2 regions of the Spirosoma luteolum genome follow, and region 2 is predicted to be linked to the other one. Evidence: riboswitches for the same ligand, from Rfam matches in the RefSeq annotation. Region 2 holds a riboswitch; the other holds the start of a gene.
What was found. Region 2 has a riboswitch for thiamine pyrophosphate ahead of thiS (sulfur carrier protein ThiS). Riboswitches for the same ligand answer to the same signal wherever they lie in the genome.
Positions count from the first base shown of each region.

Region 1: another riboswitch for thiamine pyrophosphate. It lies ahead of ACYVAC_RS16890 (TonB-dependent receptor); the one in region 2 lies ahead of thiS (sulfur carrier protein ThiS).

Region 1 covers NZ_BAAGZE010000018.1:77,074-84,297, forward strand. Annotated here, with positions in the region: gene ACYVAC_RS16890 (TonB-dependent receptor) at 1-2,236, opposite strand, end outside; TPP riboswitch at 2,298-2,396, opposite strand; gene ACYVAC_RS16895 (DUF4926 domain-containing protein) at 2,476-2,700, shown strand; gene ACYVAC_RS16900 (tetratricopeptide repeat protein) at 2,791-3,486, shown strand; gene ribH (6,7-dimethyl-8-ribityllumazine synthase) at 3,561-4,061, shown strand; gene ACYVAC_RS16910 (aspartate kinase) at 4,185-5,516, shown strand; gene serS (serine--tRNA ligase) at 5,561-6,850, shown strand; gene ACYVAC_RS16920 (hypothetical protein) at 6,847-7,116, opposite strand; gene ACYVAC_RS16925 (DUF349 domain-containing protein) at 7,183-7,224, opposite strand, start outside.
Region 2 covers NZ_BAAGZE010000006.1:309,590-316,813, reverse strand. Annotated here, with positions in the region: gene ACYVAC_RS11905 (autorepressor SdpR family transcription factor) at 1-109, shown strand, start outside; gene ACYVAC_RS11900 (SdpI family protein) at 125-790, shown strand; gene ACYVAC_RS11895 (alpha/beta hydrolase family protein) at 839-1,828, shown strand; TPP riboswitch at 1,931-2,028, shown strand; gene thiS (sulfur carrier protein ThiS) at 2,122-2,325, shown strand; gene thiC (phosphomethylpyrimidine synthase ThiC) at 2,328-4,205, shown strand; gene thiE (thiamine phosphate synthase) at 4,217-4,852, shown strand; gene ACYVAC_RS11875 (thiazole synthase) at 4,849-5,625, shown strand; gene thiH (2-iminoacetate synthase ThiH) at 5,647-6,786, shown strand; gene moeB (molybdopterin-synthase adenylyltransferase MoeB) at 6,777-7,224, shown strand, end outside.

The DNA.
Region 1 (7,224 bases), on a different contig from region 2:
GCGCAAACCGTATACGGGGCGTGTAAATCAGCCGAATATCGTTGGTAAAATAGGGGTTCAGTTTACGGCTGTCCGACGAGGTATTGTCGAGGTACTGCTTGCCCACGTATTTCGACAGCAGACCAATCTCCAGTCCTTTGGCTGCCGTCAGCAGCAGCTGCGAACCACCAATGACGCCCGGTGAAAATGAAATATCGGTTTGCGTGTAGGCCCGCGACTCCTGTGATCCCGTATCGAAGTTGTCGAGGAACTCGGTGAAGTTGCGAACCTTGTTGCGGCTCAGCGTCAGGTTTGCATTCCAGCGCAGCGTTCGGCTTAGTTTCAGCGCCGACTCGATCTCGATCCCCGCGCGGTAGCTGGTGGGTATATTGATGCGGTTGTAGGCACCCACGTCGTTGAGCTGTCCCGACAGGACAAGCTGATTTTTGTAGTCCATGAAGTAGCCATTGATGGTGAGGGCTACCTTGTCGCGCTGGAGTTTGTAACCAGCTTCATAGTCGATCAGCCGCTCCGATTTAGGTCGGCTGGTCGGAGTCGACTGGGTATAGTCATCGCGGTTGGGTTCGCGGTTGCCTACGCCAACCGAGGCATAAACCGTATGCTGGTCGTCGATGCTGTAAGTCAGGCCGGCCTTGGGGTTGAAAAACGTCAGGCTGGCTTCCTGCTGGGTGTTCTGGAGCTGGCTGTTGAAACCCAGAAACGAGTAGTTGACCCGACGGACCTGCAGATCGGCAAAGGTGTTCAGGCGGGGCGTGAACTGGTAGAAAGCCTTGGCGTACACGTTTACATCCTGCTTGGTGGCATCATCGTCGTAGTAGCGCTGCCGGATATCGGTTGCCCCCGCCACACGGGCCCAGATCAGCTCACCGTAGTGCTTCCCCTTGTATTCGTTGATGCCCCCGCCGATGTTGGCTGTCAGCTTCCCGAAACCATTGTAATCGAGCGAAAACACGGTGCCGTAGAAATCGTTGTCGAGCCACCGGCGCCGGATAATATCGGTGCGGCTGATAATCGAGTCGCCGATCACGACATTGGGCAGCCCGTAGTTGCTGTACGTGTCGTTGGGCCGAAACTGCTCATAATAGCCCCGCCCTTTGGTGTAGAAACCCGACAGATTGAGCCGCCAGTTACGACTCAGCTCGTGCGACGTAATCAGCTGATAGTTGTCCTGCTGGTAATTATCGGTTTCATTATCGTAGGTGTACACGTTGTAGGTGCGGTTGGTACGCAACAGGCTCTCCGGTACACCGCCCCACGACTGATACGTTTGTTCGACGCCCGAAAATACGTTGAGCCGGACAAAGCTTTTGGCGCCATAGTAGCCGCCCGACAGGTAGAACGACTTTAGTTTGGAAAAGGCCCGGTCGACATACCCATCGGAATAGATCGACGACAGGCGCGCATCGAGCACAAAGTGGTTGTTGAGCAGTCCCGTACCCGCCAGCACGTTGACTTTGCGGGTGCCGAACGAACCCGCCGACAAATTAGTCTCGGCGTATGGCTTGCTTTCAAGTTTGGTAGTCTGGATGTTGAGGGAGGCACCGAAAGCACCGGCCCCGTTGGTCGATGTGCCCACGCCCCGTTGAATCTGCACCGTGCTAACCGACGAGGCAAAATCAGGCAGGTTGACAAAAAATGTCCCCTGCGACTCTGCATCGTTGTACGGAATCCCGTTGAGCGTCACGTTCACGCGGGTCGCGTCGGAGCCCCGGATCCGGATGCCGGTGTAGCCCACCCCGGCGCCTGCGTCGGAGGTAGTGACAATCGAGGGGGTAAAGTTGAGCAGTTGCGGAATGTCCTGACCCAGGTTCAGCTTGTCGAGGTCGCGCCGGGTCACGTCGGTATAGGCGATGGCCGACTTCTGGTTAGCGCGGGTTGCGCTGACGACCACCTCGTCGACCGCTACAGCGGCTTTCTGAAGCTGTATGGTGAGCGCACTACTCTGGGCCGGGTTGGCGGTGAGGGTTTGGGTCTGATAGCCCAGCAGCGAAATGCGCAGGGACAAAGGCGTTGCTTTAAGACTTGTGAGCCGGAACGCACCGGAGGCATCGGCGAACGTGCCCGCGAAGGAGCCCTCTACCGTAATGGCCGCTCCGGGCAGGGGTCCACCCCCGTCGGCATCGCGCACGACCCCCGACAATGCTAACTGAGCCAGCGCCGATCCGGCCGACAGACCGAGCAGCACAGCGATACAAAACAGGCAGCCGGAAAACCGCCCAAACGTCGTTTTTTTCATCACGAAAAAGCATGACGATAGGCAAAGGGGCCAAACCTACCTTTAGGTAAAACCAGTAAAATGTACAGTTCTAGTCCAGTTCCCTTCGCCGGCATTACCCGGATCAGGTTCAATGGGTATAATCTCAGCCCGTTGTATTAAGGCACCCCTTAGAAGATTAGCGGGGCAAAGTTAAGCTAAAATTAACATAACAAGACCCGTATTTTTACGTTTTCAACCGAGAATCAGTAGCGTAGCGTATGCAGGAATTTGACCTTGTGGTACTCCAGGAAGACAGCGAAGGAGGCCGTTTGAAAGCTGGCGATGTCGGCACTATTTTAACCGTATACAACGAAGGAAAAGCCTTTGAAGTAGAGTTTGTCACGCTGACGGGTGAGGCTGTAGCCGTCGAAACGCTGCTCCCCCACCAAATCCGGAGTGTTCGTTCCTCAGAAGTCATGGCCGTCCGCGATTTGGCCGAGTAGTCTGCGAAAAAACGCCTGCGTAAAGTTTTGAGCCTTACGCTTTTCAGCGATGGCAAATATTCCTACTTTTGCACTCCAAATTGCAAGCAAATGAGCAAAAAGAATGGCGGATTGGATTTTCTTGAAGATCCAGATGCACTAGAAGGCAAATTTGAAGAAGTAGGCGATTATTTCCAGCAGAACCGCACCATCGTGCTCGGTATCGTGGGTGCTATCGTACTGGCGGTCGTTGGCTACTTCGGCTATCGGTATTATATCAGCAGCCAGGACGAAACGGCTCAGGCTGAACTTTTTCCCTCGATCTACCAGGTTGAAACCGACTCGCTGAAAAAGGCGCTGAACGGTGATGGCAAAACGCCCGGTCTGCTGGCCGTAGCCGACAACTATGGCTCGACCCCCGCGGGCAACCTGGCCGAGTTCTACGCTGGTATGGGCTTGCTCAAATCGGGCAAGTACGACGAAGCGATCGACCACCTGAAAGCCTTCAGCTCGTCGGATCTGCTGGTGCAGGCGCGTGCCTACGCCCTGATCGGCGATGCCTACATGGAGAAAAAGAGCTTCGACGAAGCCGCCGACTACTACCAGAAGGCTGCCGACTACAAGCCTAACAAATACTTTACGCCCGGCTACCTCAACAAGCTGGCGATTGCCTACGAACAGGCTAAACAAACCGACAAAGCCATCAGTACCTACGAACAGATCATCGAAAAGTATGGTCAGTCGTCGGAGGCTGCCAGTGCCCGCAAGTATAAATCGATGCTGGAAGCTACCGTTGGCGAGTCGTAAGCGTATCTGAACCTATCAATACTGCAGAAGGACAAAGCCAATCGGGGTTTTGTCCTTTTTTTATTCTCTATTCCATGGCATCCGAACTCAAAAATCTCAGCGAATTCACCACCGGCAACCTGCCCGACATCAGTCACCGCCGGTTTGCGATTCTTGTTTCCGAGTGGAACACGGAGGTGACCGAAGCCTTATACGAAGGCGCTTACCAGACCCTCCTGACCCACGGCGCCCAGGCCGATCACATCATTCGGGGTAATGTGCCGGGCAGCTATGAGCTTACGCTGGCGTCGCAGTGGTTTGCCCAGCGCGATGACATTGATGCCGTTATTGCCATTGGCTGCGTCATTCAGGGCGAAACCAAGCATAACGATTACATCAACCATGCCGTGGCGCAGGGCCTCACCAATGTGAGTCTCAAAACCGGTAAGCCGGTCATCTTTGGCGTACTGACACCCAATACCCAGCAGCAGGCCATGGACCGGGCGGGTGGTATCCACGGCAACAAAGGCGACGAGGCTGCCATCACGGCCATCAAAATGCTGGGCCTGCAAAAACAGGTGTATAGCCGGTTGTAATGCCCAGGCGGGGGAACAGACTATAAAGCTGCTTCAGGCGTCAGGTATCGCTGTTTACCCATTCGCTGTGCCCATCGGCCAGAAAATCGCTCTTTCATTCATTCACTCTTTCGCTTTCATACAATGCAAGTCTGGAAATTTGGCGGGACTTCGGTTGGCAAACCCGAACGCATGCAGTCGATCCGCACCCTGATCACGGAAGATAATGTTCGGAAAATCGTTGTGCTGTCGGCGCTCTCGGGTTCGACCAACGCGTTGCTGGCCATTGGCGAATCGCTGAAAGCCAACAACGATGCCGATGCCAACAGCCGTATCGATGCCCTAAAAGCCCACTACGATAGCTTTATCGGTGAGCTGTATAAGACAGAGGCCGGTCGGGTCGCCGGGCAGCAAATCATCGACACTGAGTTTTCATTTATCCGCTCGCTGGGCCGCATCAAGCCGTTCACGCTGAAGCAGGAAAAAGAACTGGTGGCCGAGGGTGAACTGCTGAGCACCCAGCTGTTTCAGGCTTACCTGGTAGAAGAAGGCGTAGCGTCGACACTGCTGCCCGCGCTCGATTTTATGCGGATCGATGCCGACAACGAGCCCGAAATCGCGTTTACGCAGACACAGCTGGCCGCCATGCTCGAACCCCATGCCGACAAACAGATTGTAGTGACGCAGGGCTTTATCTGCCGCAACCCGCGGGGCGAGGTCGACAACCTCAAGCGTGGAGGGTCCGACTATACGGCCTCACTGATCGGGGGGGCTATCAAAGCCGATGAAATCCAGATCTGGACCGACATCGACGGCATGCACAACAACGACCCCCGCATTGTAAAGAATACGTTTCCGGTGCGCGAGCTCACGTTCGATGAAGCCGCCGAGCTGGCCTATTTCGGGGCTAAGATCCTGCATCCGTCGACCATTACGCCCGCCCGGATGTTTGGCGTACCGGTACGGCTGAAAAATACCATGGAACCGGCGGCTCCCGGCACGCTCATTGCCGAAGGCAACAGCCAGGGTGGCCCGGTATTCAAGGCAGTAGCGGCCAAAGATGGCATTACGGCGCTGTACATTCACTCGACCCGTATGCTGAATGCCTATGGCTTTCTGCGCCGGATTTTCGAGATTTTCGAGAAATACAAAACGCCGGTCGATATGCTGGCCACCTCGGAAGTATCGGTGTCGGTAACGATCGACAATACCGAGCGGCTGCAGGAAATTTCGGATGAACTGAGCCAGTTCTGCACGCTCGAGGAACCCGACTACGACCAGACCATTATCTGCATTGTGGGTAATTTCAGTGCCGACAACGAAGGCGTGGCGGTGCGGGTATTCAACGCCATGAAAAACATCCCTATCCGAATGGTGTCGTACGGGGGTACCGAAAGCAACCTGTCGCTGCTGGTACACGGCAAATACAAAGCCGATGCCCTGAATGCCTTGAACAATGGCCTGTTTACGGCCTGAATCGGCCCGTAAAGCACGTCAACCGACTTTTATTGTGATCTATTATGCTTCAACTTTCGTTCATACGCGATAACAAGGAACAAACGCTGGCCGGGCTGCGCAAGCGCAATTTTGCCAATGCCGCCGACGTGATCGATCAGGTGCTGACACTCGATCAGCAACGGCGCGATACCCAGCGTGAACTCGATGATACGCTGGCGCAGTCGAACGCCAAAGCCAAAGAAATCGGGGCGCTCATGAAAGCCGGTCAGCAGGCCGAGGCCAACGCAGCCAAAGCCGAGACGGCCGAGTTGAAAAACCGCTCGAAAGCGGCCGAAGAGGCACTGCGCGCCATCGAGCAGCAACTCAACAGTCTGCTGTTCACGATTCCGAACCTGCCCCACAGCAGCGTGCCCGAAGGCCGCTCGGCCGACGACAATGAGGTCGTGCTTGAACACGGATCGAAGCCCGAACTGTACGCGGGTGCCCAGCCTCACTGGGAGCTGATCAAAAAATACGGCGGTGATGGTGGGCCGATGATCGATTTTGAACTGGGCGTCAAGATTACCGGCGCGGGTTTCCCCGTGTACAAAGGCAAAGGCGCCCGGATTCAGCGGGCCCTCATCAACTTCTTCCTCGACGAGGCTCTGGCCGCGGGCTACATGGAAGTGCAGCCCCCAATCGTCGTCAACGAAGAATCGGGCTACGCAACGGGGCAGCTGCCCGACAAAGAAGGGCAGATGTACTACATTGGCGAGGAGAAGCTGTACATGATTCCGACAGCCGAGGTGCCCATCACCAACCTGTACCGCGATGTTATCCTGACCGAGCAGCAGTTGCCCGTCCGGAATGTGGGTTACACGCCCTGTTTCCGGCGCGAAGCGGGTTCGTGGGGGGCGCACGTGCGGGGGCTCAACCGGCTCCACCAGTTCGACAAAGTCGAGATTGTCCGGATCGAGCGGCCCGAGAACTCCTACGCGGCCCTCGAAGAAATGAGTCTGTACGTGCAGGGGCTGCTCCAGAAGCTCGAACTCCCCTACCGCGTGCTGCGGCTATGCGGGGGCGACATGGGCTTTACGTCGGCACTCACGTATGATATGGAGGTCTGGTCGGCTGCGCAGCAGCGCTGGCTCGAGGTAAGTTCGGTGTCGAACTTTGAAACTTACCAGGCCAACCGCCTGAAACTACGGGCCAAAGACAGCAACGGCAAAATGCAGCTACTGCATACACTCAATGGCTCGGCCCTGGCGCTGCCCCGCATTCTGGCGTCGATTCTGGAAAACAACCAGACGGCCGACGGGATTCGGATTCCGGCGGTGCTGGTACCCTACTGCGGCTTCGACCGACTCGACTAACAGTCGCAGGAGTAGTTGCCGTAGCCGGGAAAATTGGGCGATAGCTGACCGCTCAGGCTAACGACACGGTCGAGGGGAACCCGTTCGCCCGTGCTCAGTTCGAGGATGTCTACCCCGTTCTCGACCTGGTGGGCTTTAAGGAGCACATCGGTCTTGATGAACTCGTTCAGATCGGTCAGGTACTCGATCCGGACAAACTTGCCGGGTATGATAGCCGCCCGAAAATCGGCTTCCGATGGGCTGGCTGGTTGCGGTTTCGTAATCATACTATACTAACAAAAAAGGCGGATCGGTAGTTGCCGATCCGCCTTTTGCGTAGTGTGTCGGGTAGGTTAGTAGCCGACCGTTTCGAGTTGTTTCTGGAATTCGCGCAG
Region 2 (7,224 bases):
CACCGTGCTCGACGAACTGCTGGGCTGGCTGCTGAGCCTGCAGCCATCAACCGCCCCGGTGCCTGCCCCCGAACCATCGACTACCAGCGCTCCATCCGAAACGATCTAAATCCCCCTGTCAACCATGAACAAGAAAACTAGTGCCGACGAATACCTGATGGCTATTCCCTGGATACTGTCGCTGACCTATATAGCCCTGGTGTGGCACCAGATACCCGATCGGCTCGCTACCCACTTCGATCTGACTGGCCAGCCCAATGGCTGGATGGGTAAGCCCGGCCTGCTGCTGACCTCGCTGGCGCTGGGTGTATTCGTGTACGGGTTGCTGCGCACAACTGCCCGCCCGTCGCTGCCTGCGGCAAAGCGGCACCTGCTCGATCGGTTGCGGTTTGTGGTCAATCTGTTTATGGCGGCCCTGCCGGCCGGACTGTTCTATATGGCTACCGGTACCGACCAACTGGCCACCGGCAACGTAACCATCATGGCCCTGACAGGGCTGTTTATTGCGGCCGTGGGCAACTACACCATTTCCATCAAACCGAATCCGTATGTGGGGGTGCGCACACCCTGGACCCTGCGCAGCGAGCGCGTCTGGATGCGGTCGAACCGGCTGGGTGGCCGGCTGATGGTAGCGGGGGGCCTGTTGAGCAGTGTGCTGGCCCTGCTGGTGCCGGCGCCCTACATGATCGGCGCGGTGGTGACTATGGTGCTTATAACGGCGCTCATTCCCGTGGTGTATTCCTACGTGTATTACCGGCAGGAGCAGGCCGGACAGCTAACCGACCAATAGCCAGTGCGATCAATCCGCTTTCCTGCCACCCGCCATTTTTTTATGCGTATGCGACCTGTTCTACCACTATTTATGCTGCTGCTGGGGCTATTGCCCGCGGCCAGTGCCCAGACCGAAGAGCCCATGTCGGCCCGCATCAGCGAACCGGCCGGCATCGACTTTACGCTCGATGGCACCCTTACGCTGCCGAACGGCACCAAAGGCCCCGTGCCGGTAGTGCTGCTCATTGCCGGCTCGGGCCCGACCGACCGCGATGGCAACAGCCCCGTACCCCTCGGTACGCTGGGTACGGTGAAGGGGGCTCCGTTCCGGATGCTGGCCGACAGCCTGGCACGGCTGGGGATTGCCGTGGCCCGCTACGACAAACGCTACGCCGGTGCCAAACAGCTGGCGGGCAGTGCGCGGCTGCCCATCAGGGATTTCCGGTTCGATTACTACGTCAGCGATGCGCTGGGCTTCATCCGGCAGCTGCAGGCCGACAGGCGCTTTTCGCGGGTCATCGTAGCCGGCCACAGCGAAGGGTCGCTCGTGGGTATGCTGGCGGCCAAACGGGCCGGGGTGCCGGCCTACATCTCGCTCTCGGGCGCGGGGCGCAGCATTGCCGAAGTACTGAAAACCCAGTATGGTGGGCTGCCCGAGGCCCAGCGGCAGCGCGTCTGGGCCGACCTCGATTCGCTGCGGGCGGGTCTGCCGGTGCGCCAGCCGGAGCCGGTGGCCATGGCCGTACTGCAACCGTCGACCCAGCCGCTGATGATGTCGTGGATGCGCTATGACCCGGCCGCCGAACTGCGGGGCTTCAGGGGAAAGGTGCTGCTGGTCAACGGTGAGCGCGACATGCAGGTGGGTGTCGATGAAGCGAAGGCCCTCAAAGCCGCCCGCCCCGACGCCCTGCTGCTGCTCTTTCCGGGCATGACCCATATGCTCAAAAACGTCGACGGTACCGACCAGCTGGCCAACCTGCAAACCTACGTCCGGCCCGATCTGCCGCTGACGCCCGGGCTGGCCACGGCCATGGCCCGCTTTATCAACGCCCGCTGACCGATCCCACGAAAAGCCCGACTGCGCTGCAGCGGGCTTTTTTGTGGCGTTTACTTTTTTGGCGTTCTAAAAAACGGTTACCTTTACCGCTGCTTACTTCAAGCCAGACTTTAGGGGTGTTCGCTTTCGGGCGGGCTGAGATGATACCCTTTGAACCTGAACAGGATAATGCCTGCGAAGGGAAAAGTGATCCGGCTGACCAGCCTGTACCGGCGCGCCCCTGGCGTTTGTCGAGTCGGGTCGGCGCTGTTCTTCCCCTGCTGTTTGGCCTAACCAAAACCGGTTGCCAAACCATGCTCATTCAACTCAATTCACAACCCGTCGACTGTCCGCCCGCCGGCACCCTGCTGGCCCTGCTCGACAGTCTCGGTCTTGCCGACCGCAACGGCACGGCCGTGGCCTGCAACGACCGCATTGTGCCCCGCAGCCGCTGGGCACAGACCCAGCTGGCCGAAAACGATTCGATCACGCTTATTCAGGCCACGCAGGGAGGATAGCCATGAGCCAGTCATCGAAACCAACGCCCGTGGCTGAGCCCATCAGCCGCCAGCCACTGACCGGCTCGCGCAAAATCTACGTGCCCGGTCAGCTACACGCCATTCAGGTCGCCATGCGCGAAATCAGGGTTTCCGATACCGTGAGTCAGGTCGGCGGTCGTACGGTACGCACGCCCAACCCGCCCGTCACTGTCTACGACACCAGTGGCCCCTACACCGACCCGGACGTGACCATCGATCTCAAAAAAGGGTTGCCGCGCCTGCGCGAGGCCTGGATTCGCGACCGGGCCGACGTGGAAGAACTGCCCGGTCTGTCGTCGGCCTACGGGCAGCAGCGGCAGGCCGATCCGGGACTCGATGCGCTGCGGTTCGAGCACATCCGGCCGCCCCTGCGGGCGCGGGCCGGCCAGACCGTGACCCAGCTGCACTATGCCCGGCGCGGTATCATCACGCCCGAGATGGAGTATATCGCCATTCGCGAAAACCAGCGCATCGATGCCCTGCCGGCTACCGACCCGCTCCGGCAGCAGCACCCCGGCAACAGCTTCGGCGCCCATACGCCAGCCAACCGTATCACGCCCGAGTTTGTGCGGCAGGAGGTGGCCGCCGGGCGGGCCATTATCCCGGCCAACATCAACCACCCCGAAAGCGAGCCCATGATTATCGGGCGCAACTTCCTGGTCAAGATCAACACCAACATCGGCAACTCGGTGGTTACGTCGGGCATCGACGAAGAAGTCGAGAAAGCCGTGTGGAGCTGCCGGTGGGGGGGCGATACGCTGATGGATCTCTCGACGGGCAAAAACATTCACGAAACCCGCGAATGGATTATCCGCAACTGCCCCGTTCCGGTGGGTACCGTACCGATCTACCAGGCCCTCGAAAAAGTAAACGGAAAAGCCGAAAACCTGAGCTGGGAGCTGTTTCGCGACACGCTGATCGAGCAGGCCGAGCAGGGGGTCGATTATTTCACCATCCACGCGGGGGTGTTGCTGCGCTACATTCCGCTGACGGCCCGGCGCGTAACCGGCATCGTGTCGCGTGGGGGCAGCATCATGGCCAAGTGGTGCCTGGCCCATCACCGGGAAAACTTCCTCTATACGCATTTCGAGGAAATCTGCGCCATCATGAAGGCCTACGATGTGTCGTTTTCGCTGGGCGACGGGCTGCGCCCCGGCTCTATTGCCGACGCCAACGACGCGGCTCAGTTTGCCGAACTCGAAACGCTGGGCGAACTAACCAAGATCGCCTGGCAGCACGATGTGCAGGTCATGGTCGAAGGGCCCGGCCATGTGCCGATGCACCTCATCAAAGCCAACATGGAAAAGCAGCTGGCGCATTGCGACGAAGCGCCGTTCTATACGCTGGGGCCGCTCACCACCGACATCGCGCCGGGCTACGACCACATCACCTCGGCCATCGGGGCCGCCATGATCGGCTGGTACGGCACGGCCATGCTCTGTTACGTGACGCCCAAAGAACACCTGGGATTACCCAACCGGCAGGACGTAAAAGACGGGGTGATTACCTACAAAATTGCCGCCCACGCGGCCGATCTGGCCAAAGGGCACCCGGGCGCGCAGTACCGCGACAACGCGCTGAGCAAGGCCCGCTTCGAGTTTCGCTGGGAGGATCAGTTCAACCTCGCCCTCGACCCCGATACGGCCCGGTCGTACCACGACGAAACGCTGCCGGCCGAAGGGGCTAAAACGGCGCACTTCTGCTCGATGTGCGGTCCGAATTTCTGCTCCATGAAAATCACCCAGGACGTGCGCGACTACGCCGACCAGCAGGGGCTGGCCGAGGCCGATGCCCTGCAGGAAGCCATGGCCGCCAAAGCCCGCGCCTTTGTTGAACAGGGAAGCGCTCTGTACCACTAACCGCCCATCCCATGATCAGTTCGCTGCACTACATTACGGCCCACCCGGCCGAGGCCGAACGCGCCTGCCGCGCCGGTGTCGACTGGGTACAGTTGCGGGTGAAAAACGTTCGTCCCGCCGACTGGAAAGCCATGGCCCTCGACACGCAGGCCATCTGCCGGCAGTTTGGCGCCCGTTTCATCCTGAACGACAACGTGGCGCTGGCCGGCGACATCGGCGCCGATGGGGTGCACGTCGGCAACGACGACCTGCCCGTGGCCGACGCCCGGCGGCTGCTGGGCCCCGGCGTTATCATCGGCGGCACGGCCAATACCCCCGAGCACATTACCCGGCACTGGGCCGGTGGAGCCAGCTACATCGGGCTGGGGCCCTACCGGTTCACCACCACCAAGACCGGTCTCAGCCCGGTGCTCGGGCTGGCGGGTTACACCCGCATCCTGGCCTACTGCCGGTCGGTCGGTATGCCGCTGCCGGTGGTAGCCATCGGGGGCATTCAGCTCGCCGACGTGCCCGACCTGCTGGCAACAGGCGTAGCGGGCATTGCCGTTTCGCAGGCCATCACCCGCGATCCCGACGCCCAGGTGCCAGCCCTGCTGGCTGCCCTGTCGGGCATTCAACCCATCACCGCTTATCCGACAACCTTATGACTGCACAACCCTTTTACCTGGCCGACCGGCAGTTTACGTCGCGGCTGTTTACCGGCACCGGCAAGTTTAGTTCGATGGCCCTGATGGCCGATGCGCTGCGGGCGTCGGGCTCGGAGCTGGTTACGGTGGCCCTCAAGCGGGTCGACGTGGCCAACCCAGCCGACGATACGCTGGCGCACCTCAACGCGCCCCACCAGCACCTGCTGCCCAACACTTCGGGTGTCAGGACGGCCCACGAAGCCGTTTTTGCCGCCGAACTGGCCCGCGAAGCCCTCGAAACGAACTGGATCAAACTGGAAATTCACCCCGACCCGCGCTACCTGCTGCCCGACCCCATCGAAACGCTCAGGGCCGCCGAAGAACTGGTGAAGCGGGGCTTTGTGGTGCTGCCGTACTGCCACGCCGATCCGGTGCTCTGCAAGCGGCTCGAAGCGGTGGGCGTGGCGGCCGTGATGCCGCTGGGTGCCCCCATCGGCTCTAACCGGGGGCTGCGCACCCGCGATTTTCTGGCGCTGATTATCGAACAAAGCAGCGTACCCGTGGTGGTCGATGCGGGTATCGGCGCACCCTCACACGCGGCCGAAGCCATGGAGCTGGGCGCCGACGCTGTACTGGTCAACACGGCTATTGCGGTCAGCGATAACCCGGTGCAGATGGCCACCGCGTTCCGACTGGCGGTAGAAGCCGGCCGGCTGGCCTACGAAGCCCGGCTGGGGGCCGTACTCGACCGGGCCGACGCCAGCAGCCCCCTCACTGCCTTTCTGGATCTGTAGTCACCGTCTGTTTCCCTTCTTATGTTTACCGACATCCTCGCGCACCACGCCTGGGCGGCTACCCGGGCGGCCTGGGCCACCAAAACAAGCGCCGATGTGGAGCGTGCCCTCGCCCGTACCGACCGGTCGCTTGCCGACTTTCAGGCGCTAATCTCGCCGGCGGCCGCGCCGTATCTGGAGGAGATGGCGCGCCAGAGCCAGCGCCTGACCCAGCAGCGGTTTGGCAAAACCATGCAGCTCTACGCCCCCCTGTATCTCTCGAACGAGTGCCAGAACATCTGCACCTACTGCGCCTTCAGCGTCGACAACAAAATTCGCCGGCGCACCCTCACCGACGACGAGATGGGCCGCGAGGCCGATGCGTTGCGGGGCATGGGTTACGAGCACGTGCTGCTGGTGACGGGCGAGGCCCAGCAGACGGTGGGCGTGCCGTACCTGCAAAACGCCCTGCGGCAGCTGCGGGGCCGGTTTGCCCAGGTGTCGATGGAAGTGCAGCCGCTGGACCAGATCGATTACGAACAGCTGATGGCCGACGGCCTCCATACGGTGCTGGTGTACCAGGAAACCTACGACCCCGATCGCTACCGCCTGCACCACCCCAAAGGACGCAAAGCCAACTTCGGCTACCGCGTGGAAACGCCCGACCGGCTGGGGCGCGCCGGTATCCACCGCATGGGCCTGGGGGCGCTGCTGGGGCTGGCCGACTGGCGCACCGACAGTGTGTTTACCGCCCTGCACCTGCGCTACCTCGAGCGGACGTACTGGAAAACCCGCTACAGCCTTTCGTTTCCCCGCCTGCGCCCCATCGACCGGCTCGGGGCCGAGGGCGTCAGCAGCCACGCGTTTGGCGCCTGCATGACCGACCGCGAACTGGTACAGCTGATCTGCGCCTACCGGCTGTTTAGCCCCGACCTCGAACTATCGCTGTCGACGCGCGAAAGCCCGCGGTTTCGCGATCATGTGCTGTCGCTGGGCATCACCAGCCTCAGCGCCGGCTCCCGAACCAACCCCGGCGGCTACGTGGTCGACCCGCAGTCGCTGGAACAGTTTGACATCTCGGACGAGCGGTCGCCCGCCGAGATGGCCGCCGTTATTCGCCGGGCGGGCTACGAGCCGGTCTGGAAAGACTGGGATGCTTCGCTGATGCCGCTATGCCACTAACCGACGCCGACCGACGCCGGTATAGCCGGCACCTGCTGCTGCCCGAACTGGGCGACGCCGGACAGGAAGCGCTCAAAAACGCCCGGGTACTGGTGGTGGGGGCGGGGGGGCTGGGCTGCCCCGTATTGCAGTACCTGACGGCTGCGGGCATCGGTACACTCGGCGTAATCGATGGCGACACCGTGGCCGAGAGCAACCTGCAGCGCCAGATTCTGTTTGGCCCCGCCGACGTGGGGTACCTGAAAGCCACCGTAGCCGTGGCCCGGCTGTCGGCGCAAAACCCGCTTATCACACTGCGGGCCCACACCCACTGGCTTACCGCCGACACGGTACTCGATACGCTGGCCGACTACGATCTGGTGGTCGACGGGTCGGATAATTTTGCCACGCGCTACCTCGTCAGCGACGCCTGCGTGGTACTGGGAAAACCGCTCGTGT